Regions from separate parts of the Micromonospora sp. NBRC 101691 genome, predicted to be linked through region 3. Evidence: riboswitches for the same ligand, from Rfam matches in the RefSeq annotation. Region 3 holds a riboswitch; each other region holds the start of a gene.
The links. A riboswitch is a leader RNA that binds a small molecule or an ion and turns the genes downstream of it on or off. The one in region 3 is predicted to bind cobalamin.

Region 1: linked by a shared signal. The riboswitch ahead of QSK20_RS21595 (prenyltransferase/squalene oxidase repeat-containing protein) and the one ahead of QSK20_RS10300 (energy-coupling factor ABC transporter permease) in region 3 are both predicted to bind cobalamin.
Region 2: linked by a shared signal. The riboswitch ahead of QSK20_RS23780 (ABC transporter substrate-binding protein) and the one ahead of QSK20_RS10300 (energy-coupling factor ABC transporter permease) in region 3 are both predicted to bind cobalamin.

Annotation. Positions count from the first base shown of each region.
Region 1 covers NZ_BSTB01000015.1:17,049-27,233, forward strand. The annotation lists gene QSK20_RS21560 (type 2 lanthipeptide synthetase LanM family protein) at 1-3,046, opposite strand, end outside; gene QSK20_RS21565 (transposase) at 3,313-3,624, shown strand; gene QSK20_RS21570 (IS3 family transposase) at 3,621-4,043, shown strand; partial or broken gene QSK20_RS21575 (IS3 family transposase) at 4,059-4,547, shown strand; gene QSK20_RS21580 (ABC transporter permease) at 4,598-6,361, opposite strand; gene QSK20_RS21585 (ABC transporter ATP-binding protein) at 6,363-7,091, opposite strand; gene QSK20_RS21590 (PadR family transcriptional regulator) at 7,088-7,627, opposite strand; cobalamin riboswitch at 8,111-8,236, shown strand; gene QSK20_RS21595 (prenyltransferase/squalene oxidase repeat-containing protein) at 8,338-9,381, shown strand; gene QSK20_RS21600 (SCO2322-related protein) at 9,462-9,899, shown strand.
Region 2 covers NZ_BSTB01000017.1:140,448-150,632, forward strand. The annotation lists gene QSK20_RS23765 ((2Fe-2S) ferredoxin domain-containing protein) at 1-201, opposite strand, end outside; gene QSK20_RS23770 (ABC transporter ATP-binding protein) at 198-965, opposite strand; gene QSK20_RS23775 (FecCD family ABC transporter permease) at 965-1,957, opposite strand; gene QSK20_RS23780 (ABC transporter substrate-binding protein) at 2,032-3,048, opposite strand; cobalamin riboswitch at 3,078-3,257, opposite strand; gene QSK20_RS23785 (TetR/AcrR family transcriptional regulator) at 3,410-4,036, opposite strand; gene QSK20_RS23790 (FAD-dependent monooxygenase) at 4,103-5,278, shown strand; gene QSK20_RS23795 (sugar phosphate isomerase/epimerase family protein) at 5,329-6,171, opposite strand; gene QSK20_RS23800 (dihydrodipicolinate synthase family protein) at 6,168-7,319, opposite strand; gene QSK20_RS23805 (Gfo/Idh/MocA family protein) at 7,316-8,467, opposite strand; gene QSK20_RS23810 (LacI family DNA-binding transcriptional regulator) at 8,662-9,678, shown strand; gene QSK20_RS23815 (bifunctional 4-hydroxy-2-oxoglutarate aldolase/2-dehydro-3-deoxy-phosphogluconate aldolase) at 9,784-10,185, opposite strand, start outside.
Region 3 covers NZ_BSTB01000004.1:357,107-367,291, forward strand. The annotation lists gene QSK20_RS10285 (ABC transporter permease) at 1-580, opposite strand, end outside; gene QSK20_RS10290 (ABC transporter permease) at 573-1,598, opposite strand; gene QSK20_RS10295 (ABC transporter substrate-binding protein) at 1,595-3,178, opposite strand; cobalamin riboswitch at 3,400-3,569, shown strand; gene QSK20_RS10300 (energy-coupling factor ABC transporter permease) at 3,600-4,280, shown strand; gene QSK20_RS10305 (energy-coupling factor ABC transporter substrate-binding protein) at 4,277-4,594, shown strand; gene cbiQ (cobalt ECF transporter T component CbiQ) at 4,594-5,340, shown strand; gene QSK20_RS10315 (energy-coupling factor ABC transporter ATP-binding protein) at 5,358-6,179, shown strand; gene QSK20_RS10320 (cobalt-precorrin-6A reductase) at 6,176-6,988, shown strand; gene QSK20_RS10325 (precorrin-2 C(20)-methyltransferase) at 7,172-8,689, opposite strand; gene QSK20_RS10330 (precorrin-8X methylmutase) at 8,692-9,321, opposite strand; gene QSK20_RS10335 (ferredoxin-like domain-containing protein) at 9,318-10,185, opposite strand, start outside.

The DNA of each region.
Region 1 (10,185 bases), on a different contig from region 3:
GCGTGGCGAAGCCGAGGCGCAGCAGTCCGTAGCCGATGCCGGCCAGCCCGGTGAGCAGCCCCGGCGTGACCACCTCGTCGGGGGTCCCACAGACCGGTCCGTGTCGACGAAGCGCGTCCAGGACGAGGCCCGCGCGACGCTGACACGCCTGAGCGGCCCTGCGATGGCAGCCTGTCCCCGCAAGCACGGTCAACGCCTCGGTCACTCCCAGTTCGCCGTGGCAGAGGCTCAGATCCCGCAGCACTGCCCGATTGGACAGAACCCGGACACCCCGGTCGACATCGTCAACGACGGTCGTGACTGCCGTGGCCACCAGACGTCCCGCGTGCCCCGAACACCAGCCTCGGTTGCCGTCCGATGCCTCCGGTACGGCCGACACCAGTGCCATCGCCCGCGCGGTGACGGACCGGTAGCGGGGCAGAGGTGCGGCCATCCGGTGCAGGGCGTAACCGATGCCGGCCCATCCGGTGCCGAAGGCGTCCGACCTGTCGTCCGGCGCTGCCTGCCGCACGATGGGAACCAGCAGGTCGGCACAGCGCTGAGCCAGCCGCCATGCGGAGGTCAGTCCGAGTTCGCGGTGCACGGCGAGCATCGCGGCCAGACATCCGGCCACACCGTCCGTCCAACCGGGCAGGGCCGGGTCCGTCGCGGTAGCAGCGAGATCGACGGTATCCGCAGCGAGCGCGGCGAGATCCGGATCGGCGAGCAGCACTGCCAGCCTGGCCAACGCGTAGGCCATGCCACCCAACCCGGACATGCCGCCGCAGCCGACCGCAGCCACGAATTGCGGCTGTCCGGCCAGCATTCGACATAGTTCCGGGTAGGAGTGAGTGGCGCGGCGGGCGACGTCGGCGTAGCGGGGTATCCTGGTCAACCGGGCTACCTGGGCCAGGAAGAGAGCCACACCGAGATGTCCGTGGGCCAGGCTAGCTCCGGCCGGCAGGAGCAGCCACTCATGGTCGTCAGTCGGCTCCACCCCCAACCAGTTGACCCTGTCGCCGTCAGAGATGCCGGCTGCCACGATCCGGTCGGCAACCTCGCACGCGGCGGCAAGCAGGCGCTGCGGTGGAGCGGCGACCGTGTTCAGGTGCCGGAACGGCCGGCCCGCGGGCTGGTGAACCGGGGAGGGTCGCCGGGTGGCCATGGTCGCCGTGATGATCCATTCCTGGTCCTGTCGATCCACCTCACCGAGCCGGGTGATGGTCTCCTCCACCCGCTCGTTCTCAGGCCGGTCCAAGAGGTTCGGCAGCCGACGTCCATCCGAGGTCCACAGATCGCGACTGCCTGGACGGGTCTGAAACAGCGGAACGTCACCGGCCCACAGGTCAACCGCCTCATCCGCCGCGACGGTTCGCCGAAGCCGGTCGTTCGCCTCCAGCCACAGCGGGGCGAGCACCTGGTCCCGGTCCAGCCCGTCGCGCAGCACCGCAGGGTAGCCCGCTTCTTCGAGCAGTGCCCGGTACCGGCGGGTGGGCCGGACCACCACCCGGACGTCGAGGTCGGCGCAGTGACGCACGATGTCCAAGAGCCTGTTCCGGTCCCGAGCCGCCGCGTCGTAGGCCAGCCGGAACCCACGCAGAAAATCCCTTCGGTAAACGGCGGGCTCCAATGCCTGGCCAGCCAGGACAGGCCGACTGTGCCCGTCGGCCACGTGCGGCGCACGCCCGCTGGGCTGCATCTGGTCGGTGCCGGCCACCTCCCAGCGCAGGACCGTCGAGCACACCGAACCGGCCAGAGCTGACATGTCCGTCCCACTGCCGACCTCGGCCCAGGGCAGCAGCGCGGTGCGGGCCACCGAGTGGGCGAGTACCCGCGCGGCCGGGTCGGCGGTGCCGTAGGCCGCCGGCATGGCCGGGTGGAACAGCGTCTCGGCGTCGACCACCAAGGGCTGGCTACCGGCGGCGATGACATTCTCGCAGTGCATATCGGTGGCGTGCACGATGTGCAAGAGGGCGAGTAACGCCCCGAGGCGCCGGTAGTAGGCCGAGGCGGCATCGGAATCGGCCAGTGGAGCGCGAGCGACGAACTCCATCCAGCCGTGGCCGCCGCTGGCGAGGACGGCCGGCGTGCGCAGGCCGAGCTCGGGAACAGCAGCGTTCAACCAGTCGACCAGCTCGGTCAGACGCAGTTGGGCCTTTGTGCCCCGAGGTTTGTAGACAACTCTGGAGCCGTTGCTGAAAGAGAGAACCCGGACCCTCCGGCCCCGTTGATGGGGATCACTCTGCTCGGTGCCGACCGTCTGCACCATCCCAGGGTCGGCACCGTCGAGCACGACGCGGACGACGGCCGGCCGGTCTTCGACGAAGCGAATCAGCGCCTCGGTCAGCGCATCGGCCTCGAACTGGCTGGATTCCGCGAGAAGCCGGGCCAGCACCGGGTACCTGGCGAAGATCTCGCCCAGTCCGGCTGGCGTGCTCAGCTGCCGGACGAAGTCGGCAAACCGTTGCCGCCCGTCGGCTCCGCGTAGACGCCCCGCATCCCGCCAGGCGTGCAGCTCGACGACGAAGGTGCGGGCGGCGACATCCACCAGCCGTCGGCTCAGGTCGGCATCGAAATCGGCTACTATCCCGGGCACGTCGAGCCGGCCAGCGGCCTGATACGGCGTGAGCCGGGTGACGACCTCCGCCACCGTGGCTGTCACCAGCTGCCGCAATGGCCAGGCGAACGCCTCCTGCCACCGGCTGGGCACCGGCGTGTCCGCAGGTGGCGGAACCGCCGACCGAACCGCCCCCTCGACAGTCCGCGCCCAGCGAGGGCGGCCAGTCCGGGCGGCCAACGCGGCAGGCGGTTCGGCAAGCAATCGCAGCAGGTCCGCTTCGTCGAGGCCAACCTCCGCCAGCCACTGCTGAAACGCCTGCTCGCCGTGTGGGCTGTACCGGGCCCGCCACCGGTCGAGCCGGGCCCGCGACGATCCGTCCAACGGATCGTCGAGCCGGTCGATCCCGCAGGTCCGCTCGTGCAACGCCAGGGCAGGCGCCCACCAGCCGTCGCCGAGGACATCGGAAGCGGTGGTGCTTCCGATTCGCTGGGTGGGCTCCGTGTTCATGCGCCTACAGTGCCGGGCTCGGCCACTTACAATCATGGGTGCAAGACACGCACATTCTCCTTCGCCGTCAGGCGGCCCTGGCGGGTGCGCTGGGTCACGTCCGGGCAGGTGGTGTAGGAGAGGGCTCAGGCGCGGCGGGTACGGGTTGCCTGCCGAGCCGTAGTAGGACGACGCGGCAGCGAACAGCGGCACGCTCGCCGTGAGCCACCCCCGCTTTCATGGAGCTTCTTGATCATGGTCTGATGGCCGTGGGGAGGAAGTCGTCCGTGGCAGCACCGAAGAAGTACCCCGATGAGCTACGCCAGCGCGCTGTGCGCTTGTACCGCGAGTCGGACCCGAAGCCGGTGATCCGGCGCCTGGCCGAGCAGCTCGGCGTGCATCACGAGGCGTTGCGGAACTGGATCCGTCAGGCCGAGGCAGACGCGGGTGAGCGCGCTGAACGGCCCACCAGTGAGATGGCCGAGGAGAACCGCCGGCTGCGCAGGGAAGTCGCCGAGCTGCGTCGGGCGAACGAGATCCTGAAGGCGGCGAGCGCGTATTTCGCGGCGGAGCTCGACCCGACCCGGCGACGGTCATGAGGTTCATCCACGAACACCGTGACCAGTTCGCGGTCGCGCTCCTGCTACGGGTCCTCAACGTCGGCGCCTCGACCTACTACGCGTGGGTGAAGCGGGCCGAGCAGCCCTGTGACCGGGACGTGGTCGACCGGGGGCTGATCTCCAACATCCACGAGATCTGGGAGACATCGGGGCGCACCTACGGCGCGGACCGGGTCCACCGGCAGCTACGCCGCGACGGCATCCGCGTGGGCCGCAAGCGCGTCGAGCGGCTGATGGCCGCCCATGGCTGGCAGGGCGCGTTCCTGCGTCGAGGCTGGCGCGGCGGCTGCACCCGGCAGGATCCACGGGCGACGCCAGCACCGGATCTGGTCAACCGGCAGTTCACCGCCGACAGGCCGAACCGGCTCTGGGTCGCCGACGCCACCCGCATCCCGTGAGGTGAAGGCGCGTTCTGGCTGGCCGCGGTCCGTGATGTGTTCTCCCGACGGATTGTCGGGTGGAAGACCTCCGACCGCTGCGACACCGACCTGATCCTCGCCGCCCTCGAATACGGCATCTGGTCGCGTGATGTCCGCGACGGCCAGTTGATCCACCACTCGGACAGGGGGTCGAACTACACGTCTGTCCGCTTCGCGGAACGCTTGCAGGACAACGTGATCCTGCCCTCGATGGGCTCCGTCGGCGACTCGTTCGACAACGCGCTGATGGAGAATTTCTGGTCGACGTTGAAGATCGAACTCGTCTACCGCACGTCCTGGCGGACCCGCGACGAGGCCGAGAACGCGATCTTCGCCTACATCGACGGCTGGTACAACACCCGCCGCATCCAGAAGGAGCTGGACTACCTCAGCCCGAACGAGTACGAGGCCGCCTGGCACAGCCGCCAGACGGAACCAGCCGAGCCAACTACCGCCACCCCTGCGCCAGCCGGCAGCAGGTAACCACCGCTCCGTCAAAGCGGGGGGAACTCAACGTCTGCCGGGGACAGCTGTCAGGTCGGTGCGGACTGGAGGGTGTCCACGACCGGGCGTCGGGTGGCGACCACTGCGGGGACGGCGGTGAGCGCGGCGATGGCGAGCAGGACTCCGAGTGCGGTGGCGAGCAGCCAGGAGGTGGGTGGGTACTGGACCTCGCGGATACTGAGGAACGCGACAAGCCCGAGGCCGGCCGGGATGCCCGCAGCGACGCCGGGTACGGCGGGAAGCAGTTGCGCCAGCGCCAGGCCCACGCCGGCCTGCGTGGGCGTGGTGCCGAGCGTCCGCGCGACGGCCAGCGGCTGCCGGGCGTCGAGGACCGCGGTACCGGCGCTCACGACGGCGTTGACGAGCGCAAGAACGCAGAGCACGACGGCGAGCACGAGCATGGCCTGCTCGCCCCGTTCCACCCGGGGATTGGCGAGCTCCGTGTGGCCGAGGTCGAAGTGCACCACCTGGGTGCCGACCGTGAGCATCGCGACGAGCGCGGTCGTGGTGATCAGGGTGTTCACCGTGACCAGCCGGGCGCGGTGCGGCCGGCGCGCGTTGAGGCGTACCCCGATCAGCAGGGCGGTGGGCAGCCGCCGCGACAGCCAGATGCGCCACCGCCGGCGCCGCGGTGGCGTCGCGGCGTCGGCCAGCGCGTGGACGGTGCTGGTGGTGGCGGCGCGTACCACCGGTACGAGAGTCGCCGCCACAGCGATCGTGAGGGCGAGGGCCGCGCCGGCGATCACCGTGGGCAGCGCGGGTGGCTGGGCGTCGACGGTGCCGATGAGTCCGGCGCTGGGGCGGATCAGCACGGGTGCGGCGAACCAGCCCGCGGCCAGGCCGGTGGCGGCGGCGACAAGCCCGATCACGAGGTACTCGGCGAGGTGGACGGCGGCGATCATGGCCGGTCCGGCGCCGACGGCCTTGAGTAGTCCCACCCGACGGCGCTGGCCGATGACCCGGCCCGCGACGATGCCGGCGACGCCGGCCAGCGCAAGGCCGTTGAGCAGCCAGCTGCCGACCAGCAGCGTGACCCGCGCGTCGCTGTACAGCCGACCGTTGAGATGGCTGATCGCCTGCCAGGTGGCGAGGTGGGGGCCGAGGGTGTACGTGCTGCTGGCCGCCGGGTCGGCGAGTTTGAGCTTGAGGGTGTACGACAGCGGTTGGCTGCCCGCGAGCGTGGCGACGTCGCTGCGGTCGACCCAGACCAGACCCCCGCGCTCGACCAGGACACTGTTCGGGTAGTGCCACCCGGCGTACGGATACGTCGCTCTCGCGGCGGTGACCGCGGTCCCGACCACGCGCAGCGGATGGCCGTCGACGCTGACCGTGTCGCCGGTGCGGATGCCGAGGGCGTCGGCGAAGAAGCGCTCGACGACCACGCCGCCGGGGCGTACCCAGGTGCCGTCGGTCACGGCGGGCCGGTCGACCGACACGGGTGCGTCGTCCCGACCCTCGACGACGGCGTGCGCGGACCTGCCGTGGGCGGTCATCGTCCGGTAGGCGATCGGGAAGGGGCCGCTGTGATCGGTGACGCCGGCCGCGGTGGTCATCGAGGCGAGCTCGTCCAGCGCGGCCTGCCCGGTGGCCAGGGGTGTCACGACCACGTCCGGGCCGGCGGTGGCGGTGCGGGTCTGCTGGTATGACTGCTCGGCGATGTCGTTGAGGGCCAGGCCGAGGGTCAGCGTGGCGGTGGCGGCGGTGATGGCGACCACCAGCAGCACCGTCTCCGACCGGCGGCGGAGCAGGTCGCGTACCAGCAGCCGGCAGACGAGCAGGAGGCGGCCGGACACGTCAGCGCCGCCCGTCGTAGAGCGTGCCGGTGGCGGCGCCGGCGAATCGGTTGTCGTCGGCGAACGCCCCGTCGCGCATGGAGATCACCCGGTCCGCGACCGCGGCGATGCGGGCGTCGTGGGTGACCACCACGAGGGTCTGTCCCGCGACGTGCAACTGCTCGAACAGCCGCAGCACCTCCAGGGTGGCGGCGCTGTCCAGGTTGCCGGTGGGTTCGTCGGCCAGCAAGACCAGCGGCTCGTTGCTCAACGCGCGGGCGATGGCGACCCGCTGGCGTTGCCCACCGGACAGCGCCGAGGGCAGGTGCGCGGCGCGGTCGGCCAGCCCGACCCGGTCCAGCAGGTACATCGCCCGCTTACGGGCCCGCCCCGGCGACCGGCCGGCCAGCAGCGCGGCCAGCTCGACGTTCTCCACCGCGGTGAGCTCGTCCATGAGCTGGAACGACTGGAAGACGAACCCGACGCTGTCGCGCCGAAGCCGGGCCAGGGCCCGTTCGCTCATCGTGTCGATCCGGTGTTCGGCCAGCCACACCTGCCCGCCGGTCGGGCGTTGCAGCCCGCCGAGCAGGTGCAGCAGGGTGGACTTGCCGCAGCCGCTCGGGCCCATGATCGCCAACGTCTCTCCGGTGGGCACGTCCAGGTCGACCTCGTCGACCGCGCGTACCAGCGTGTCGTTCGAGCCGTACCGCTTGGTCAGTCCGCGGGCCCGCAGCGCCATCGATCCGGTCATGCCTCCGCCTTCCGCCCAGTCCGATCACGCCCGGCCCACATGCGCTCGCATGCCTCCAACCACTCCAGGTCGGCCCGCAGCCGCAGCACGACGCCCTCCAGCAGCAACCCGGCAACCGGATCCACCGACCGGTCCAGCGCCGCGCGCTGGGCGTCGCGCAGCCGGCGCAGCACCTCGCGCCGCTGCGCGTCGACCAGCGCCACGGGATCAGCAAGCCGGCCGGCCGCGGCGGCCACCAGCTTCAGGTGAAACTCCGCGAGGTCCGGCTTCGGCCAGCTCACCTCGGCCAGCCAGCCCGCCACCCGCTCCTGTCCGGCCGGGGTCAGCGCGTACACCCGGCGGTCCGGCCGGTCCGGCAGCCCCTCGGCCCGCTCCGAGGTCACCAGCCCGGCCTTGCCCAGCCTGGCCAGCGCCACGTAGATCTGCCCGGCGTTCATCGTGTCGCCGATCGGGCCCAGCGCGGCACGCATCCGGCCGCGCAGCTCGTACCCATGCGCCGGCTCCTTCGCCAGCATGGCCAGCACCACGTCCTGCATCCAGGCACTCCCCATTCGCTCCGGACCGCTAATAGATAGCCGGTAGCTATAGCGCTGTCAAACCGATGGCGGGATGTACGGGCGCAGCCGCCAACAACCTGAGGGGTGTTCTGCGTTCAGTGCCAGGATCCCTGGCCCCCAGACATTCCTTGCCCACATGGGCGAAGGTCCGGCGGGCTGGACAGCTGCCACGTCCAAGCGCCAGGCCTATGAAGATCAGGTCCAGCGAGAAGCCCGATCTTCTCGAGTCAGAGGATCTTCTCGCCAGATCACAGTGGCGAGGACCGTGCCGGGCTCACACCGGCTTCCCTCATGCATCGCGGGGCCGACCCTAGCAAGGGCCGCCGTCCAACCACATAGGACCTTGCGCCGTGTCCTGCGCCACACCCATCAAAGCCCTGAAGCCGGCGGCGCGGATGCGTGCCGACCGCCAGAACCGCCGGCATTGACAGCTGCCGTGGTGAAGCAGAAACTGTGGGCCATAACTCAAGACGTGAACACGCGTGGGGGAAGTCCGGTCGAATTCCGGCGCTGGCCCGCAACGGTAGGCCGTCCAGGGTGTCCACCCTGGCGGCGAGCCCGAATACCCGCCGTGTCCGCGTATCCCGCTCCTCAACCCGTCGTGGCCCACGGGTCGGAGTCTCGACGGCTGCCCTCGTTCGGCGACCGGTCGAGATCTGACGACCACCGGGCCGGAAAGGCGCGTGACGATGGTCGTCCGCCTGAGCCGGCACCGCCTGCTCACCCTCCTTTGCGGTGTCCTCACCGTTCTCACGCTCGTCACACCCGTCCTCATCACGCCCGTGCAGGCCGTGGCCAACCGGTCCGACGCCGCAGCCGGCTGGCTGGCCCGGCAACTCGTCGACGGTGAACGGTTCGAGGTCGTCTTCGATGGTGTCGCCTACCCCGACCCCGGACTGACCCTGGACGCGGTGTTCGCCTTCGCCGCGGCCGGCGTCGCCGACGACCCGGCAGCCCGGGCGCTGGCCTGGGTCACCCGCCCCGACATCCGCGACGGCTACCTCGGCGACGGCACCACCGAGGCGTACGCGGGAGCGACCGCCAAGCTAACCCTCGCCGTGCAGGTGCGCGGCGGCGACCCGACCGCCGTGGGCGGACTCGACCTGGTCACCCGGCTGCGGTCGCTCCAGGCACCGAACGGCCGGTTCACCGACCGGTCCGCGTACGGCGACTACAGCAACGCGTTCAGCCAGTCCTTCGCGATCCTCGCGCTGGCCCGGACCACCGCCGGCCTCCCACCCACCGCAGGCGAGTGGCTCGCCGGCACCCGATGCCCCGACGGCGGCTACCCGGTGCTGCCGGGCCAACCGACGTGCGTGTCCGACGTGGACGCCACCGCCCTGGCGGTGCAGGCCCTGCGGGTCGCCGGCCGACCGGCCGACGCCACCGCCGGACTCCACTGGCTGGTCTCCGTGCAGCGCACCGACGGGGGCTTCACCAACGCGTCCGGCACCGCGAACGCGAACAGCACCGGGCTGGCCGCCCAGGCGCTGCGCGACGGCGGCCGACCCCTGGCCTGGGCCCGGGCCCGGGGGTTCCTGGTCGGACTCCTGGTCGGCTGCGCCGGTGCGCCCGCCGACCGGGGGGCGGTCGACTTCGACGGCGGCGCCCTCGACCGGGAGACCCTCAACCGGGCGACCACCCAGGCCGTCCTCGGACTGACCGGGGTCGGATACCCACGGCTCGCCGCCGTCGGTGCCGACCTGGACGCCCCCACCCTGCTCTGCCGCTGAACCCCGGAACAACCGTCCCGATCGAAGGAGCATCCGTGTCCCGTTTTCGTCCCTCCCGTCGTGGCTGGCTCGTCGGCCTGATGGCCGCAGTCCTCGCCGCCGGCCTGACCGCCGCCGAACCCGCACCACGCCCGGCCCAGGCCGCCGCCTGCACCGGCACCTCCGGCGTCACCGTCGTGGTGGACTTCACCGCCCTCGGCGGGGGAGTGCAGGTCGCCTGCGCACCCGGCGACCCGGCCACCGGGCTGGCCGCCCTGCAGGGCGCGGGCTTCACCGTCACCGGCACCCAGCGCTGGGGGCTGGCTTTCGTCTGCCGGATCAACGGCCTGCCGACCTCCGCGACGGACCCGTGCGTCAACACCCCGCCGGTCACGGCGTACTGGTCGTACTGGCACGCGCCGAGCGGCGGCGCCTGGTCCTACAGCAGCTCGGGGGCAGGCAGCTACAACCCCGCACCCGGTAGCGTCGAGGGCTGGTCCTTCGGATCGGGATCGGCGCCGAGCATCCCCGCCCCGTGACCGGCCAGCCGCGCTGACCCTCGACGGCATCGGGCGCCGGCACCACCGTCTAGCGTCGCGTGACGGTCGGGCGGTATCGTGTCGGCGCCCGGTCCATCCGGGCCACAACTGCATACGTCCTGTGTGGGGGGAAGCCGGTAGAAGCCGGCGCTGACCCGCAACCGTGAGCGAGGCCCACCTCGCGAGCCGGAATGCCCCGCCCGGGACGAGCGGCTTCCACTGTCGAGGTTCACAGGGTGAAGTCCGGCCACCGCCGAGGCCCGTCACCCCGCTCACGATGCACGCG
Region 2 (10,185 bases), on a different contig from region 3:
GGTCGGCACCAGCAGCACCTCGTCGACGCCGGCGGCCACGGCCGCGTCCAGCGCGGCGTGCAGGGACGGGGCCGCGCCGTCCAGGAAGCACGCGGCCACCGGCACGCCGAGCGCTGCCGCGACCTCGTCGGCGAGCCGGTGCACGGTGTCCTGACCGCCGACGTGGACGACCGCGCGGGCCACCAGCAGCACGTGGGTCATGACGGCGGCGGGTGGTAGGTGATGGTGGGCCGGCCGGTGACCGGGTGCGCCGCCACGTCGGCCCGGACGCCGTACACCTCGGCGAGCAGCCCGGGGGTGAGCACCTCGGCGGGTGGGCCGGTGGCGACCACCCGCCCGCCGGCCAGGACGACCACGCTGTCGCAGAACATCGCGGCGAGGTTCAGGTCGTGCAGCGCGGCGAGCGTGGTGACCCCGGAGCGGCGGACCAGGTGCAGCAGGTGCAACTGGTGGCCGATGTCGAGGTGGTTGGTGGGTTCGTCGAGCAGCAACAGCCGGGGCTGCTGGGCCAGCGCGCGGGCCAGTTGCACCCGCTGCCGTTCGCCACCGGAGAGGGTGTGCCAGCGACGGTCGGCGTACCCGGCCAGGTCGACCCGGGCCAGCGCCTCGGCCGACGCCTCCCGGTCGGCGGCGGTGTCCGACCAGAGCGAACGGCGGTGCGGGATGCGGCCGAGCAGCACCACCTGGGCGACGGTGAGGTCGAGGTCGGTGTCGGCGTGCTGGGCGAGCAGCGCGGTCCGACGCGCCAGCGTGGACCGGGAGAGGGTGGCGAGGTCGTCGCCGTCGACGACGACCCGCCCGCGGTCGGCGGCGGTGAGCCGGGCGACGATCCGCAGCAGGGTGGTCTTGCCGCAGCCGTTCGGTCCGAGCAGTCCGACCAGGCTGCCCGACGGGACCGCGCAGGTGACGTCGTCGAGGATCCGTCGGGCCGCGACGGTCCAGGACACACCGGTGACGTCCAGCATCAGCCGCGCGCCCTCCGCCGGTGCAGCAGCACCACGAACGCGGGCACGCCGAGCAGTGCGGTCAGCACACCCACCGGTAGTTCCCGGGGCGCGAAGAGGGTCCGCGCGGCGGTGTCCACCCAGACCAGGAAGATCGCGCCGGCCAGCACCACGGCGGGCAGCAGCCGCCGGTGGTCCGCCCCGGTGAGGAACCGGACGGCGTGCGGCAGGATCAACCCGACGAAGCCGATCGCCCCGCTGATCGCGACCAGCACGGCGGTGAGCAGGGCGGTCGCCACCAGCAGCAGCCAGCGGACCCGGCTGACCGGCACGCCCAGGGCGGCGGCGGCGTCCTCGCCGAAGGCGAACGCGTTGAGCAGCCGGGCGTACACCGCCACCAGGGCGAGCACCGCCACCAGGATCGGGGTGGCCCAGGCCAGCGCCGACCAGTCGACCCGGGCCATCGAGCCGGAGAGCCAGAAGGTGATGCTCTGGGTGGCGTGCGGTTCGGCGACCCAGATGATGACGAACGAGGTCGCGGCGGCGCAGAGCTGGGCGACGGCCACCCCGGCGAGCACCACCCGGGTGGGATCCAGGGCGCCGCGCAGGCCGGCCACCGCGATCACCGCCAGGAACGCGGCGAGCGCGCCGGCCAGCGCGCCGCCGGTCAGCGAGGCGATCCCGCCGCCGAGCCCGACGACGAGGACCGCGACCGCGCCGAGCGACGCCCCGGAGGAGACCCCGAGCAGGTACGGGTCGGCCAGCGGGTTGCGGGTGACGGTCTGCATCACCGCGCCGACCGCCGCCAGTCCCGCCCCGACCACCGCCGCGCCGAGCACCCGGGGCAGCCGCAGCCGCCAGACGATGTGCTCGCGCAGCAGCGGCACGTCGGAGTGGACCAGGCCCAGCCGGTCGCCGACCACCGTCCACACGGTACGGATCGAGATGTCGGCCGGTCCGACGGTGACCGCCGCGCCGATCGAGGCCACCAGCGCCACCAGCAGCCCGCCCACCAGCAGGGCCGCCCCGGCCGGGTGGCGGGGCCGGACCCCGGCCGGGGCGGGGACGGTCGGGACGGTGGCGGTGGTCAGCGTCCGGTCCCCTCGCCGAGCCCGGCGACGCCGTCGGCGAGCGCCTCGACACCGAGCACGAGCCGCACCCCGGCGGAGGTGGACGAGAAGGGGATGACCACGAACCGCTGGCCCGCCACCGCCCCGAGGTGCCGCAGGGTGGCGTGGCCGGTCAGGAAGGTCCGCTTCGCGGCGGCGGTGTCCCAGGTCGCGTCGACCAGCACGATGACGTCGGGGTCGCGGTCGGCGACCGTCTCCCAACCGCTGTCGGCCCACGCTCCGGTCAGGTCGGCGAAGGCGTTGGTGACGCCGACCGCCGACATGATCATGCCCGGGCCGCCGCAGCAGGCCCCCACGCTCGGGGCGTCGGTGCCCGCGTCCCACCAGAGCACGGAGAGCTTCGCGGCGTCGTCGATCCGGTCCGCCGCGGCGGCGAGCCGGGTCCGCTGGTCGGCGATGAGCTTCTCGGCCCGCTCGGGGACACCGAAGATGGCCGCGATGTCGCGGATCTCGGTGAACACGTGGTCGGTGGTGAGCTTCGCCGGCCGGTGCGGTGCCGGGCAGCCGGCCGGGGAGAGGTACGAGCCGACGCCGAGTTTCGCCAGTTCGGCCCGGTCACCGGCCCCCTCGTCACCGAAGGCGCTCTGGAAGGAGCCGTAGACGAAGTCCGGTTCCGCCTCCAGCAGCTTCTCCCGGGCCGGGTACTCCTTGGCCAGCACCGGCACCGTGGCGTACGCGTCGGCGTACTCGGGCAGGATCGCGTCGTCCAGGTACGCAGTCCCGGCCATCCGGTCGGCCAGGCCCAGGGCCAGCATGATCTCGGTGGCCGGCTGGTTCAACGTCACCGCCCGTTTCGGCGGCGCGGCCACGGTGACCGGCGTGCCGCAGTTGGTCACGCTGACCGGGGCGGCCGACGCCGGGGCGGTCGCGGGGTCGTCGTCCGCCGCACCACAGCCTCCGAGCAGGAGGACCAGAACGGTCAGCGGCGCGGCGGCACGCCGGGACAGGGTGGACCAGACAGCACGCTCGCGCATCGGGATCGCCTTCCAGCACCTCGTGGACGGTTCGTCACAGTGCCGTGGCCGGTCTCCTGGCTTACGGGTGGTGCGTCCGTGACCGGCCTTCCCAGGCGTACGCCCAGTGGCCTCTTTGACGACGAGGGTCGCGGACTTCCCGATAACAGTGGCGAGGGCCGCGCCGGTATCTCACCGGCTTCCCGAGCACCACGGCAGCGTCACCCTAGCCGCTGGCCCGCCGGGGTGTCACGGTGACGAACGCCACGAAGATGATCGACATATCGGTCCACAGCCGACGACCGGATGCCCCAGCGGACGCCGCCCAGGTGGCGGCAGGGCGTCCCGACGGGCAGGCGGCCGGGCGGGCGTCCGTTGCGGATCAGCGGCCGGTCAGCGCGCGGAGCAGGCTGCGGATGGCGTCGCGCAGGTCGGCGCGGCTCTCCTCGGTGCCGGGGATGGGTGCGCTCAGCCCGCCGGTGCCGACCAGCCGGTCGAAGAGCAGGCCGTCGACGAAGGCGAGGAACTGGTCGCCCTGCCGGTCCGGGTTCGCCGCGCCGGCTCGGGCGAGGATGTCGCGGGCCTGTTCCCGCATGACGGTGCCGTGTTCGAGGATCTGCCGCAGCCCGTGGTGGTGGGTGGCCTCCAGTTGGCAGGAGTACCGGGCCAGGACCCGGTCCCGGCCGGTGCTGAGCCAGGTGTCGAAGAGCGCGGCGATGCCGGTGGCGAGGCGGTCGAGGTCCGCCGGGGTGAGCGGTGGCCGTTCTCCGGCGGGTGCGTCGACCGGCAGCCGGCGGGCGGCGAAGTCGACGCGGTTCAGGTCGACCAGGCGCTGCACCACCGCCTCCACCAGGGCCCGGCGGGTCCGCAGGTACGCCGATGTGGTGCCGGCCGGCATTTCGGCTCGGGCGTCGACCGCGCGGTGGGTGAGCCCGCGCATCCCCCGCTCGGCGATCAGCGTGATGGCCGCGTCCGCCAGCAGTTCAACCCGTTTTGCCCGGCCCGTCACTGTGCCCCTCCCTGGTGGTCCGTCCGCCGTAGTATGGCCTTCTACACCTGTAGAAGGATGGCGGGCGTGAGAGGTTCTCAGGCGGTGGTGGTCGGTGGTGGCATCGGCGGCCTCGCCACGGCGGTCGGACTGCTTCGGGCCGGGTGGCGGGTGACCGTCCTGGAACGGGCCGCGGAACCCGGCGAGGTGGGTGCCGGGCTCACCATGATGGCCAACGCGCTGCGCGCGCTCGACGCCCTCGGCCTCGGTGACCGGGTCCGCGCCGCCGGCCGGGTCGGACCGACCGGCGGGCTGCGCACCCCCACCGGCCGCTGGCTGTCCCGGATGGACAGCGCCGACATGGCACGCCGGCTGGGCACCACCACGCTCGGGGTCCACCGGGTCGACCTGCACCGCATCCTGCGGGAGGCGCTGCCGGCGGACACCCTGCACGGCGGCGCGGAGGTGCGGGCGGTTCGCGGTGACGACCACGGAGCCGAGGTCGACGTGCGCCGGGCCGGGGTGACGCGGACCCTCCGCGCCGACCTGGTGGTCGGGGCGGACGGGTTGCGCAGCGTCGTACGGGGCTGCCTCTGGCCGGACACCCCGCCACCGGCGTACGCCGGCACCACCGCCTGGCGGGCGGTGGTCGAGTGGCCGGCGCCGGTGCCGGCGTCGGTCACCTGGGGGCCGGGGACGGAGTTCGGCATGGTGCCGCTCGGCGGGGACCGGGTCTTCTGGTTCGGCGGCATCACCTGCCCGCCCGGGGAGCGGGCCGGCGACGAGCTGGCCGAGGTACGCCGGATCTTCGGGTCCTGGCACGCCCCGATCCCGGAGCTGCTCGCCGTCACCGCGCCCGAGCGGGTGCTCCGCCACGACGTGTACCACCTCGCCACGCCGCTGCCCAGCTACGCGCGGGGCCGGGTGGCGCTGCTCGGCGACGCCGCCCACGCGATGACGCCGCACCTGGGTCAGGGTGCCGCCATGGCACTCGAGGACGCCGCCGTCCTCGGCCACCACTGCGCGGCGGCACCGGACCCGGCCACCGCCCTGGCGGCGTACGACCGGGACCGCCGCCCGCGCACCCAGGAGATGGCCCGCGCGTCGTACCGGCTCGGACGCTTCGGTCAGTACCTGCGCAGCCCGGCGGCGATCACGGTGCGGGACACGCTGACCCGGCTGGTGCCGCCGGGCGTGGCGCTGCGCCCGATGCTCGGCTACGCCCGCTGGCGTCCCCCGGTCGACACCCGCACCCGGGTGTGACCCGCCACCGCCGCCGCCCGGTGGAGGGGACCGGGCGGCGGCGGTCGGCGTCAGAGCACGTGTTCCCGGTAGCCCCGGACGGAGGCGTCCAGCACCTCCCGGCCGGGGCGGGCCCACACGTCGGCGTGGAAGACCTCCACCTCGATCGGGCCGGTGTAGCCGGCGGCGTCCACCGCCCTCCGCAGCCGCCGCAGGTCGATGCAGCCCTCGCCGGGCAGGGCCCGCCCGAGCAGCACCCCCTCCGGCAACGGGGTGATCCAGTCGCACACCTGGAACGCCGCGATCCGGTCCCCGGCCCGCGCGATCTGGTGGTGGACCGTGTCGTCCCACCAGACGTGGTACGCGTCCACCACCACCCCGACCGTGCCGGGCTCGAACCGTTCGGCGATGTCGAGGGCCTGGCCGAGGGTGGCGATCACGCACCGGTCCGCGCAGAACATCGGGTGCAGCGGTTCGATGGCCAGGGTCACCCCGGCCGCGGCGGCGTGCGGGGCCAGTTCGGCGATCCCGTCGGCGACCCGCTGCCGGGCCCCGTCGAGGTCGCGGCTGCCCGGGGGCAGCCCGCCCGAGACCAGCACCAGCACCGGGCAGTCCAGGGTGGCCGCCTCCTCGATGGCCCGCAGGTTCTCCGTCCGCCAGTCGTCGGCGGTGAAGAACCCGCCGCGGCACAGCGAGGTGACGGTGAGTCCGGCGTCCCGGACCAGACGCGCGGCCCGTTGCGCGCCGTACTCGCCGACCGGTTCGCGCCACAGCCCGATGCCGGGTACGCCCGCGTCGACGCAGCCGGCGACCACCTCTTCGAGGGGCCAGTGCTTGGCGGTGGCCTGGTTGAAGGAGAACCGGGCCAGCCCTGGCGCGTGGGCGACGTCCGGCGCGACCTGGGGGGCGGTCACTGGGCAACCCCGGCGACGGTGAAGAAGGCTCGGGCCCGCGCGGCGGCCCGTTCGGCGTCGGGCAGCAGGCCGGCGCGGTCGGCTAGGACGAGCAGCCGGGCCAGGTGCGCCGGGGACCGGCCGGCCTGCTGACCGGCGACCATGGTGAAGTGCTCCTGGTGGCCGGTCAGCCAGGCCAGGAAGACGATCCCGGTCTTGTAGTGCCAGGTGGGGGCGCCGAACAGGTGTCGGGCCAGCGGCACGGTGGGCGCCATGATCCGCTCGTACGTGTCGAGGTCCCCGGCGTCCAGGGCGGCCAGCGCCGCCCCGGCGGCCGGGGCGATGGCGGCGAAGATCCCCAGCAGGGCGTCGGAGTACCCCTGCTCGTCGCCCCGGATCAGTTCCGGGTAGTGGAAGTCGTCGCCGGTGTAGAGGCGCACCCCGGCGGGCAGCCGGCGACGCAGGGCGATCTCGCGGCCCGCGTCGAGCAGGGAGACCTTGATGCCGTCGACCTTGTCGGCGTGGTCCTTGACGAGCTGGACCACCGTGTCGGCGGCCAGGTCCAGGTCGGTGGCGCCCCAGTAGCCGTGCAGCGCCGGGTCGAACATGTCGCCGAGCCAGTGCAGCACCACCGGCTCGTCGCTGGCAGCCAGCAGTTCGGAGTAGACGGTCAGGTAGTCGTCGGCGCTGGTCGCCGCCGCCGCGAGGTGCCGGCTGCACATCAGCACCGGGCGGGCCCCCGCGGTCAGCACCTCCTCCAGCTGGGCGCGGTACGCGGCGGTCAGCTCGGCCACCGGGTAGCTGCCCGGGGGAAGGTGGTCGGTGTTGACCCCGGCGACGATCCGCCCGCCGACGGATCGGGCCTCGGCGGCGCTGCGGCGGATCAGCTCGCGGGTGGCCGCGTGGTCGAGTCCCATGCCCCGCTGGGCGGTGTCCATCGCCTCGGCGACCCCGAAGCCGTGGGCCCAGAGGTGGTGCCGGAAGGCCAGGGTGGTCTCCCAGTCCAGGGCGGCCGGGGCCCCGGGGACGTTCTCGGCGGTGGGATCGGCGACCACGTGTGCGGCGGCGTACGCGATCCGGGAGGTCGGTGGGCCGGCGGGGCGGGCGAACCCGGCCCCACCGCCGAGCCGGTACGTCTCGCCACCCGGCAGCCGCACCTCGACGGTCATCGGTCCAGCTCCGGCACCTCGACCCGGCGGCCCTCGCGGGCCGAGACCAGGCCCAGCTCGGCCATCTGCACCCCGCGCGCCCCGGCGAGGAAGTCCCAGCGGAAGGGCTCGCCGGCGACGACGTGCCGCAGGAAGGCCTCCCACTGCACCTTGAAGCCGTTGTCGAACTCCTCGTTGTCCGGCACCTCGGTCCACTGGGACCGGAAGTTCTCGGTCACCGGCAGGTCCGGGTTCCAGACCGGCTTCGGGGTGACCGCCCGGTGCTGGATCCGGCAACCCCGCAGCCCGGCGACCGCGCTGCCCTCGGTGCCGTCGACCTGGAACTCGACGAGTTCGTCGCGGTTGACCCGGACGCACCAGGAGGAGTTGAGCTGGGCGACGATCCCGCCGGCCAGTTCGAAGATGCCGTACGCGGCGTCGTCGGCGGTGGCCGGGTAGGAGTTGCCGGACTCGTCGACCCGGCGCGGGATGTGCGTGGCGATGACCGTGGTGACCGCCTTGACCTCGCCGAACAGCTCCTCCAGCACGTACTGCCAGTGCGGGAACATGTCGACGACGATGCCGCCGCCGTCCTCGGCGCGGTAGTTCCAGGAGGGACGCTGGGCGGGCTGCCAGTCGCCCTCGAAGACCCAGTAGCCGAACTCGCCGCGGACGGACAGGATCCGGCCGAAGAAGCCACCGTCGATGAGCCGCTTGAGTTTGCGCAGGCCGGGCAGGAAGAGCTTGTCCTGGACCACCCCGGTGCGCAGCCCGGCGGCACTCGCGGCGCGGGCCAGCTCCAGCGCGCCGGAGCTGGTCTCGGCGAGGGGCTTCTCGGTGTAGATGTGCTTACCGGCCTCGATGGCCTGCCGGATCGCCTTCTCCCTCTGCTGGGTCACCTGCGCGTCGAAGTAGATCTTGACGTCGTCGCGGGCCAGCGCGGCGCTCAGGTCGGTGGTCCAGTCGGCCAGACCGTGGCGCTCCGCGATCTCGCGGAGCCGGGTCTCGCTCCGGCCCACGAGCACCGGCTCCGGCCAGATGGTGGTGCCGTCGTCCAGCGGGACGCCGCCCTGCTCACGGATGGCGAGCAGGGAGCGGACGAGGTGCTGGCGGTACCCCATCCGGCCGGTGACGCCGTTGAGGATGATGCCGATCGGCCTGCGGGTCATGATCTTCCTTCCACCTCAGGCAAGCGCTTTCCTAAGCAGGGTATGGGGCCGCCGACCCGCCGGGCAAGGCCTTTCCCCCGCCCGTTGCCCCGGCGTGCCGGAGCTCACGCGGCTGGGACCGTCCCGGGCGCTGCGGTAGCCTGGGGCCGCGCCCCACGGCGCGACCACATCAGCAGAGCAACTCGGGGGTGGCCATGGCGACGCTGGCCGACGTCGCCCGGCGGGCCGGGGTCTCCCCCGCGACCGCGTCGCGGGTTATCAACGGCAGCAGCAAGACCGTCACCGAGGAGCTGCGCGACCGGGTGCTGCGGGCGGTCGCCGACCTTCGCTACGTCCCGAACGCGCACGCCCAGCTCCTGGCCCGTCCCCAGCGCAGCGTGGTCGGCGTCATCGTGCACGACGTCTCCGACCCGTACTTCGCCGAGATCACCCGGGGACTGCAACGGGTCGCGACCGCCTGCGGCAAGCTGCTCATCATCTGCAACAGCTACCGCGACCCGGAACGGGAACTGGAGTACGTCGACCTGTTACGCGGTCAGCAGGTCGCGGCGATGATCCTGGCCGGCTCCGGCTACCACGACCCGAGCTTCACCACACGCCTCAACGAGCAGCTCGCCGCGTACGAGGCGACCGGCGGCCGGGTGGCGGTGATCGGACGGCACGAGCACGCCGGCGACGCGGTGATGCCGGCGAACGAGAACGGCGCCTACCTGCTGGCCCGGGAACTGCTCGCACTCGGTCACCGGCGGATCGGGGTGGTGGCCGGTCCCCGGCTGCTCACCACGACCACCGACCGGCTGGTCGGGTTGCGCCGCGCCCTCGCCGAACAGGATCTGTCCCTGCCCGAGGAGCAGGTCCGCTACGCCGAGTTCGACCGGGACAGCGGAGCCGAGGCGACGGCGAGTCTCCTCGACGCGGTACCCGGCGTGACGGCGATCGTGGCGCTCAACGACTCCATGGCGGTCGGCGCGCTGTCGCTGCTGCGGCTCCGCGGCGTGGCCGTGCCCGACCAGGTCTCGGTCACCGGCTTCGACGACATGCCGATCGCCCGTGACGTCACGCCGACCCTGACCACCGTCCGGCTCCCGCTGGTCGAGATGGGCGCGCGGGCGATGACCCTGGCGCTGGAGCCGGGCAAGGTCGGCGACCGGATCGAGGTGCTCGACGCCGGGGTGGTGCTGCGCGACAGCACCGCGACAGCACCCGCCTGACCGACCTCCCGGCACCGGCGGGGTCGCCGGCCGGCGGCCGGCCGGCGCGGTCGGGCAGCAGTTCACGGCCGCCGCGTCCGGACACTCCCCCCGGCCCCGGGCGACTCAGCCACGGGCCAGGTCGGCGAGCCGGTCGATCTGCGCCGGATCGGCCAACGCGGAGCCGACCGCCACCACCCGCACCCCGGCGGCGAGGAAGTCACCGGCGTTGCCGGCGTCGATCCCGCCCGTGGCCACGAAGGACAGTTCGGGCAGGGGCCCGGCGAGCGCACGGAACCACTGCGGACCGAGGCTGGCGGCGGGGAACGCCTTGAGCCACCGCAGCCCGTGGTCCCGGGCCCGCTGCGCCTCGGTGGGGGTGGCCACCCCCGGTAGGTGCGGCAGGCCACACCCGGTGGCGGCGTCCACCACCGCAGGGTCGAACCCGGGCGCCACGGTGAACGCCGCCCCGGCGTCCGCGGCCTCGCGTACCTGCTCGACGGTGTAGACGGTGCCCGCCCCCACCCG
Region 3 (10,185 bases):
TGGCGCCGCCGGCGACGGCGGCGTCGATGAACGGCCGGTTCCGCAGGCTCAGCAACTCGGAGCGGACGATCCGGGCGGTGGAGAGCCAGTGCGTCAGCCCGATGGAGAGGATCACCGCGCCGAGGCTGGGCCGCAGCATCGCCACGATGAAGATGCCCAGCAGCAGGTGCGGCAGCGCGGCGATGGTGTCGACGACGCGCATCAGCACCCGGTCGACCCAGCCGCCCAGGCTGCCGGCGACCGCGCCGACGAGACCGCCGATGACGGCGGCGACCAGCGCGGCGACCGCGCCGACGAGCAGCGAGACGCGCAGCCCGTAGAGACTGCGGTGCAGCACGTCCCGGCCCAGGTCGTCGGTGCCGGCCGGGTGCGCGGGCGACGGGGCGAGCCGGGTGCGGGACAGGTCCACCGCGCTCTCGTCCAGCGGCCAGACGACGGGGGCGAGCAGGCAGGCGACGACCGCGACGGTCAGCACGGCGGCGGCGACGAGCACGCCGCCGCGTCCGGCACGTCCGGCGCTTCCGGCGCGTCCCGGTCGCCGGACTCCGCGGGCGCGGATCCGTGACGCAAGGTCAGTCATCGAGGCGCACCCGGGGGTCGGCGGCGGCGTAGGCGAGGTCGGTGGCCAGGTTCGCGGTCAGCACCACGACGGTGGTGGTCAGGGTGATCGCGGCCAGCAGGGGGAAGTCGCTGCCCAGGGCCGCCTGCACGGTGACCGCGCCCAGGCCGGGCAGGGAGAACACGGTCTCCACCAGGACGGCCCCGCCGACGATCTCCGGCAGGTGGGTGCCGACCAGGGTGAGGAACGGCAGCAGCGCGGTACGCAGCGCGTGGCCGAAGAGCACCGTCCGGCCGGACAGTCCCCGGGCCCGGGCCGCCAGCACGTGGTCGTCGCGGAGGCTGTCGGCGACCGCGTCCCGGATGAACAGCACGAACCACGGGGCCTGGGACAGGGCCAGCACCGTCACCGGCAGGACCAGGTGGTGGGCCACGTCGGCGGGGTCGGTGCCGGTGGCGGCGACGTCGGTGAGGCCACCGGCGGGCAGCCAGCCGAGGGTGAGCGCGAACACGGCGATGGCGGCCAGCCCGATCCAGAACACCGGCATCGACTGCACGGCGTACGCGGTGGCGCGCAGGGACCGGTCGAACCATCCGCCGCGCCGGTAGGCGGCGAGGGTGCCCAGCAGGAGGCTCGCCACCAGGACCAGGGCGAGGGCGAGGCCGACCAGCAGCAGGGTCCAGCCGGCGCGGGCCGCGAGCACCGAGGCGACCGGCTCGTGCCGGCTGGTCGACCAGCCGAGGTCGCCCTGGAGCAGGTTGCCCACCCAGCGGGCGTACTGCACCGGCAGCGGGTCGTCGACGCCCCAGTTGGCCCGGATCTGGGCGAGGTTCTCCTCGCTGGTGGTGAACGCGGCGGCCCCGGCGTACTGCTGCGCGGGGTCGATCGGCGAGGCCGCGCCGAGGGCGAACATGCCGACGCTGGTGGCCGAGAGGATCGGCACCGCGACCAGCAACCGGCGACGGACGACCTTACCGGCCCCGGCCAGCCGACGGGTACGCCGACCGGCCGGGACCTTCACCGGAACCGGCGGGGTCACGGGGTCTTCGTCCAGGTGTGGATGTTCCACCAGAGGCTGTTGGCCACGTCGTGCTCGTGCGGCTCGACCCGCGGCGCGACACCCTCGACGGCGTCGCGGACCACGTAGGTGTGCTGGAGGTAGGTCAGGAAGACCCAGGGCAGGTCGGTGGCGAGCTGCTTCTGGAACGTCGCGTACGCGGCCTTGCGGGCGGCCGGGTCGGCGTTGGCCCGGGCGTCCCGTAGCGCCTGGTCGACCACGGCGGAACGGTACGAGCCGGGGTTGAAGAAGCCCTGGCCGGCGAAGGTCGAGGTGAACAGCTTGAACGAGACGAAGTCCGGGTCGTACGGCGTGCCGAAGCCCATGACCAGCCCGTCGGTCTTCATCCGGGGGGTGATCGCGTCCCAGGTCAGCCCCTCGGGAGTGATCTTGATGCCGACCTTCCGGGCGTCGGCGGTGACCGCGAGGGCGAGTTCCTTGCGGAGGCTGTCGGTGGCCGGGTACATGAGGGAGAACGCGGCCGGGCGGCCGTCCTTGACCCGGACGCCGTCCGGACCCGGTTTCCAACCGGCCGCGTCCAGCGCGGCGGTGGCGGCGGCCGGGTCGGCGGCCGGCTTACCGACGATGGACGGCTCGGCGAACTCCGACGTCGGCGGGATCGGCCCGAACGCCGGCTCCCCCGCCCCGCCGAGGACGCCGGCCACCATCGCCGACCGGTCGACGGCCGCGTGCAACGCCTTCCGTACGGCCGGGTCTCCGGTGACCGGCCCGCCCATCGGCAGCATCACGCCCCGGTAGTCGGCGGTGGGGACCTTCTCCACCCGGTAGCCGGACCGCCCGTCGAACCCGGACGCCAGCCTCGGGGCCAGCTCGGCGACGTCGAACTCGCCGGCCCGCATCCGCTGGGCACGGACGTTGTCGTCGGGGACGAACGCCACCACCACGCCGGAGTTGGCCGGCCTGCCGCCCCAGTACCGCTCGTTGGCGGCGAGCACCAGGCGGTCGCCCGGGGTCCAGGAGGTCACCCGGTACGGGCCGGTGCCCACCGGCTTGCGGTTGAAGGCGGCCTTGTTGACGTCCTGCCCGGCCAGGGCCTTCGCCGGGACGATGCCCAGCGCGAGGCGCTGGAGGAACGGCGCGTAGGCGTACTCGAGGGTGAAGACCACGGTCGACGGGTCGGGCGCGGCGACGGCGGCGAGCATGTCCAGGTCGGAACGGAGCGTCGAGTCGACCTTCGGGTCCAGTACCGCCTGGTAGGTGAAGACCACGTCCTGCGCGGTCAGCGGGCTGCCGTCGTGGAAGACCACCCCGTCGCGGAGCTTCGCCGTGACCGTCCGCCCGTCGGCCGACACGGTCGGCAGCTCCCGGGCCAGGGCCGGCACGAGCTGGTTACGGTCGTCGCGGGCGACCAGGCCGTCGAAGATCAGCGAGCCGCCGTCGACGCCGTAGTTCAGCACCGGGTTGAGCGTGTCCGGCTCGCCCGCCGTCGCCACCACGAGCCGGTCGCCGCCGTCGCCGGCGGGGGTGTCCGTCGGGGCCGAGCAGGCGGACAGGGCGACCAGACCGGCGGCGAGCAGAGCCACCATCCGCGCAGACCGCACAGGGTCCCTCTTTCCTTGGGTCGACGACGTGGCGCGGCCGCGAGCCGACCGCGAAGCGATCCTTGCGTAGTTGCCAAGAGGTTGCAATAGCAGCCCGGAGGATGGTCATCACATCGCCGACCCTCTGGCTGACCTGCGCCTCGGGACCACCACCGGCCACCGACGACGTCGGCAGCCCGCCGCAGGTGGATCACCGCTCTTGCCCCGCCGGTCGCCGGTCGATAGCCTCTCGCCGTCAAGGTGCTCGGGAAGCCGGTGGAAGACCGGCGCGGCCCTCGCCACTGTGACCGGGGAGTGACCTCCGACTTGCGCCACTAGGCCGACGGCCTGGGAAGGCCGGAGGAAGCGTCGATCCGGGAGCCAGGAGACCGGCCTTGACGGTGTGATCTCGTCCACGAGGTGTTGGAGAGGAAGGTCTTCGATGCACATCGCCGAGGGGTACCTACCCCCGGTGCAGGCAGCGGCGTGGTTCGCGGTGTCCGCACCCTTCGTCGTCCACGGCAGCCGGGCGCTCGTCCGGCAGGTCCGTCAGGACCCTGAGTCCAAGTTGTTGCTGGGAGCTGCCGGCGCCTTCACCTTCGCGCTCTCGGCCCTGAAGATCCCGTCGGTGACCGGGTCCTGCTCCCACCCCACCGGCACCGGCCTCGGCGCGGTGCTGTTCCGACCACCGGTGATGAGCGTCCTCGGCGGCATCGTGCTGCTGTTCCAGGCGGTCCTGCTGGCCCACGGCGGGCTGAGCACGCTGGGCGCCAACATCTTCTCGATGGCGATCGTCGGCCCCTGGGTGGCCTACGGCGTCTACCTGCTGGCCCGCCGCCTCGGCGGCAGCCTGGACGTGGCGGTGTTCCTGGCCGCCGCGCTGGGCGGGCTGGCCACCTACTGCGTCACCAGCGTGCAGCTCGCCCTGGCGTTCCCCGACCCGGCGTCCGGTTTCCTCGGCGCGGTGGTCAAGTTCGGTGGCATCTTCGCCGTCACCCAGATCCCCCTGGCGATCAGCGAAGGGCTGCTGTCGGTGCTGGTGGTGCGACTGCTCACCCGGGTCAGCGGAGACGAGCTGCGGCGCCTCGGCGTGCTGCGCAAGCCCCAGGAGGTAGCGGCGTGAAGCGCTTCGGACGGGTCAACCTGCTCCTGCTGCTGGCGGTGGTCGCCCTGGCGGTGGCTCCGCTGGTGCTCGGGCTCGGCGGTTCGGCCGAGGAGCCGTTCACCGGGGCGGACGCCCAGGCCGAGGAGACGATCGTCGCCGACCACCCGGACTACGAACCGTGGTTCTCCTCCATCTACGAGCCGCCCTCCGGCGAGATCGAGTCGGGCCTGTTCGCCCTCCAGGCGGCGGTGGGCGCCGGGTTCCTCGGCTACTACTTCGGGGTCGCCCGCACCCGGCAGCGGATGCGCGACGCCGACGCCGCCAACGGCTAGTGTTCGCCCTCGACGTCGCCGCGCACACCGGTCCCTGGCGGGGACGGCACCCGGGCGAGAAGGCGCTGCTGGCGCTCGGCCTGCTGGTGTGCGCGGTGGCCCTGCCGACCTGGCCGGGCGCCGCGTTGGCGGGCGCCGCCGCCGCGCTGCTGCTGGTCGGCCCGGCCCGGGTGCCGGTGCCGCTGCTGCTGCGGGCGGCCCGGGTGCCGGCGCTGTTCATCGCCACCTCCGCGGTGCCGCTGCTGGTCTCCGTGCACTCCCCGACCCGGCTGGGCTGGAACCCGGCCGGGGTCGGGACGGCGGCCACCACGACCGGCCGCGCGGCGGCGGCCCTGCTGTGCCTGCTGCTGTTCAGCGCCACCACTCCCCTGTCCGACGTCCTGCCGAGGCTGGTCCGGCTCGGGGTCCCGGCGGCGGTGACCGAGGTCGCCGCGCTGACGTACCGGATGCTGTTCCTGCTGGTCGACAGCGTGCGCACGGTACGGGAGGCGCAGGCGGCGCGGTTGGGGTACCGGACCTGGCGCACGGCGTACCGGTCGCTGGCCGGGCAGGCGGGGGCGATCTTCGTCCGGGCCTTCACCCGGGCCCGCCGCCTGGAGGAGGGACTGGCGGTACGCGGCTACACCGGTTCACTGGCGGTGCAGGTGGAGGTCCGGCGGCTCTCCCCGGCCTTCGTGGGCGCGTCCGTCGCGCTGCTGGCGTCGATCGTGACCCTGACGGCCGTTTCCGGTGGGCTGTGGCGGTGACCGGACCGCTGCTGCGGATGTCCGGCGTGGACTTCGCCTACCAGCCCCGCCAACCCGTGCTCACCGGCGTCGACCTGACCGTCCTGCCCGGTCAGCGGCTGGCCGTGGTGGGACCCAACGGCGGCGGGAAGACCACCCTGTTCCGACTCGCGGTCGGCGCGCTCGCCCCGGACGCCGGGCGGATCGAGGTGGCCGGCACGCCGGTGCGACGCACCCGGTCGGGCCTGCTGGCGCTGCGGCAGCGGGTGCAGCTGGTGCTCCAGGACCCCGACGACCAGTTGTTCTCCGCCAGCGTCCGCCAGGACGTCTCGTTCGGGCCGGTGAACCTCGGCCTGGACCCCGCGCAGGTGCGGCAACGCTGCGACGAGGCGCTGGCCGCGTTGCAGGTCACCGCGCTGGCCGACCGTCCCACCCACCTGCTGTCGTACGGCCAACGCAAGCGGGTCGCCATCGCCGGGGCGGTGGCGCTCCGGCCGGAGCTGCTGATCCTCGACGAGCCGACCGCCGGACTCGATCCGGCGGGCGTGGAGGCGTTGCTGCGTACCCTCGACGACCTGCACGCCGCCGGCACCACCATCCTGGTCTCCACCCACGACGTCGACCTCGCGTTCCGGTGGGCGGACGAGGTGGTGGTCGTGGCCGACGGCGGGGTGCGCCGGGTGCCGACCACCGAGGCGCTGGCCGACCCGGAGCTGCTCGCGGCGGCGCGGCTGACGCCCGCCTGGGCGCCCCTGGTGCACCGGCTGATCGACCGGTTGCCCCACCTGTCCGGGGCCCGCCCCCGCTCCGCCGCCGACCTGGCGGCCCTGCTCGCGACCACCGAGGAAGATGCCGGATGACCCTCGACCATGATCCCGAACCGACAGCCCCCGACCGAGGTGCAGCGCGACGTGTCCCGAGGTGGCGGCTGCTCGTCCTCGGCGGTACGGCCGAGGCCCGCGCTCTCGCGGCGGCGGTCGTCGCCCGGCCGGACGTCGCGGTCGTCTCCTCGCTGGCCGGACGGGTGGCCGATCCCCGGCTGCCGGTCGGTGAGGTGCGCATCGGCGGTTTCGGCGGCCCGGCCGGCCTGGCCGCCTGGCTGGCCGAGCACCGGATCCACGCGGTGGTCGACGCCACCCACCCGTACGCGGCCCGGATGCGGGTCTCCGGCATCGAGGCGGCCGCCACGGCGGGCGTGCCCCACCTGCGGCTGGAGCGTCCCGGCTGGACGGCGCAGCCGGGCGACCGCTGGCACCGGGTGCCGGACCTGCCCGCCGCCGTCGCGGCACTGCCCTCGTTGGGGCGGCGGGTGCTGCTGACCACCGGCCGGCAGAGCCTGGCCGCGTTCGCTCCCCTGGCCGACCTGTGGTTCCTCGCCCGGGTGGTGGACGCCCCGGACGAGCCGGTGCCGGCGCACGTACGGCTGCTGCGCAGTCGTGGCCCCTACACGGTGGACGGGGAGACCGATCTGATCCGCGAGCACCGCATCGACGTGGTGGTCACCAAGGACAGCGGCGGCGCGCTCACCGAGGCGAAGCTGACCGCCGCCCGTCGGCTCGACCTGCCGGTGCTGATGATCGACCGACCCGCGCCGGCCACCCCGCCCGCGACGGTGACCACCGTCGACGACGCCGTGCGCTGGCTGGACCGGCACCTGCCGGTTGGGTGACCGAGGCTTCGTGGCTGGCTGAGGTGTGATCCGCTCGGCGTGTCGTACATCTGAGCCGCCGCAGCCCCGTGCGGTAACGGATGACGACGTGTGCTGCTTCTCGGCGACCACCTGCGCGGGCGGAAGCATGAAGCGCGGCCCGGGTGGACGCCGAGGGGCGTCCACCCGGGCCGGGTCGGCGCGTCAGGCCGGGTAGGTGCGGGGCGTCCAGACCACCACCGAGTCGTCCCCCCGGGTGCTGACCTGGGTGGTGGACGAGCCGATGATCAGCAGGCACTTCATGTCGACCGTCTCCGGGTCGAGGTCGCCCAGCGACACCACGGTGATCGCCTCGCCCGGACGGCCCACGTCCCGCGCGACGACCACCGGGGTCTTCGGGTCGCGGTGCCGCAGCAGGACGTCCTTGGCCGCGCCCACCTGCCAGCGGCGGCTCGCCGAGGCCGGGTTGTAGAGGGCGAGCACCAGGTCCGCCGCCGAGGCGGCGGCGAGGCGGGACTCGATCACCGGCCACGGCTTGAGCCGGTCGGAGAGCGACATCACCGCGAAGTCGTGGCCGAGCGGCGCGCCGATGCGGCTCGCGGCGGCCTGGGCGGCGGTGAGTCCGGGCAGCACCCGCACCGGCACCCCGGCGAACCGGGGCTGGCCGGTGGCCACCTCGTAGACCGCGCTGGCCATCGCAAAGACGCCCGGGTCGCCGGAGGAGACGACCACCACCCGGGCGCCGTCGAGCGCCAACTCCAGGGCGTGGGCGGCCCGTTCGGTCTCGACCTGGTTGCCGGAGGTGTGCCGCTGCTGCCCGGGGCGGACCGGCACCCGGTCGACGTACGGGCCGTAGCCGACGAGGTGTTCGGCCTCGCGCAGCGCCCGGGCCACCTCCGGGGTGAGCCAGCGGGGGCCGGCCGGGCCGAGGCCGATCACGGTGACCTCACCCCGACCGGTGGTCGGGGCCGGGGCGGGCAGATCGTCGCGGGCCGCCGCGCTGGTGGGGCTGGGCAGCATCGCCAGCGAGAAGTACGGCACCTCGTCGGCGGGGACGTCCGCCAGCGGGGCGTGCCGGCTCCGGGACGAGGTGGCGCGCTCGACGTACCAGGTCTCCGGCAGGCGGCCGGCGTCGTCGAGGGCGGCACGGACGTTGTCGAAGGTCCGGCCGAGCTTGAGCACGGCGGCGGCGTCGGTGTCGGCGAGACGGCGGGACAACTCCTCGGCGGGCAGGGTGCCGGGCAGGATGGTCAGCACCTCGTCCCGTTCCACCAGGGGCCGGCCGAGGACGGCCGACGCGGCGCTGACCGAGGTCACGCCGGGCACCACCTCGGCCGGGAACCGGTGGGCGAGGCGCTCGTGCAGGTACATGTAGGAGCCGTAGAACATCGGGTCACCGGCGCAGAGGACCACGACGGTCCGCCCGGCGGCGAGATGGACGGCGAGCCGCTCGGCGCTGTCGTCGTAGAACTGCCGGATGACGCCCTCGTAGCCGCCCGGGTCGTCGGTGTCCTCCGTGGTCACCGGGTAGACCAGCGGTTCCTCCACGTGGTGCTCGCGCAGCAGGCCCTCGGCGATCGACCGGGCGATGCTGCGGCCGTGCCGGGCGGAGTAGTAGGCGACCACGTCGGCCTCGGCGATCAGCCGGGCCGCCTTGACGGTCAGCAGCTCGGGGTCACCGGGGCCGACACCGACGCCGTAGAGCTTTCCGGTTGTGGACACGTCTACTCCACCTCGTTAGCGATGCCGTTGACAGCGGCGGCGGTGACCGCGCTGCCGCCCCGGCGACCGTGCACGACCAGGTACGGGATACCCGCCGGGTGCGCCGCGAGGGCCTGTTTGGACTCGACGGCGCCGATGAAGCCGACCGGCACCCCGATGATCGCGGCGGGCCGGGGCGCGCCCTCGTCGATCATCTCCAGCAGCCGGAACAGCGAGGTCGGGGCATTGCCGATGGCGACGACCGCGCCGTCGAGCCGGTCCCGCCACAGCTCCATGGCGGCGGCGCTGCGGGTGGTGCCGAGCCGCTTCGCCAGCTCTGGGACCGCCGGGTCCCGCAGGGTGCAGACCACGTCGTTGTCGACGGGCAGCCGGGCGCGGGTGACCCCGGCGGCGACCATGGCCGCGTCGCAGAGGATCGGCGCGCCGGCTGCCAGGGCGGCCCGGCCGGCGGAGACCACGTCCGGGTGGGCCGCCACGTCGTCGACGAGATCGACCATGCCGCAGGCGTGGATCATCCGGACGACGACCTGCGCGACGTCACCGGGCAGTCGGGACAGGTCGGCCTCGGCCCGGATGGTGGCGAAGGAGCGCCGGTAGATCTCGGCACCCTCGCGGACGTAGTCGTAGCTCACTGTGCTCCCCGTGCCTGTGCCAGTCGGACGCCGATCGGCCCGTGGTGTTCCCCTGCCGGGCCCGCGACACGGTATCCCGAGCCGGTGGCCACCGCCAGGGCCACCGGCCCCGCCGGTCGTCCACAGCACCGGTCGCAGCCGGCCCAGTGCAACGGCAACGCCTCCAGGGAACGGGGACCGGCGGCGGCGAGGGCGGCGGTGGCGTCGGCGCGGACGTCGGCCAGGGCCTTCTCGCAACCCGGACGGCCGGTGCAGGAGGTCACCCCGACCCACGGCGAGGCCGGGTCGACGACGAGCCCGGCGGCGGCCAGCGTGGACACCGCCGTGGGTTGGGCGGACCCGACGACCACGGTGCGCCACGGGGTGACCACCAGCGCGGTGTCGTCGGCGGCGACGGCGAGCGTGTCGGCCTGGTCGGCGGTGAGCCGGCCGAGCGGGGCGGCGACGACGGCGAAGCCGTCGGGGTGGACACCGACCGCAGGCGGCGCGCCGTGCGGTGGCGCCACCGGCGGGGCGTGCGGGCCGCCCAGCGCGGCGGTGATCGCGGCCGGCGCGTCCGGCAGGTCGGCGATCCGCCACAACCCGGTACGTCCGGCGCAGAGCCGGTGGAACACCCGGGCGGCGGCGACCAGCGCGGCGGGCACGTCGACGGTGACCCGCAGGCCGACGTCCCGGCCGTCGACCAGCAACGCGCCGGTGCCGGCCGTCCAGCAGAGGTCCGCGCCGAGACCGGTGACGTCGCCCCGGCCGTCGTCGAGGGCGATCAGGAACCGGCCGCTGAGCCCGGCGAGGTCGGCGGCGGCACAGAGCGCGGCGTCCACCGCGCCCACCAGCGGGCGTACGTCGGCGCGGCCGGCGGCGTCC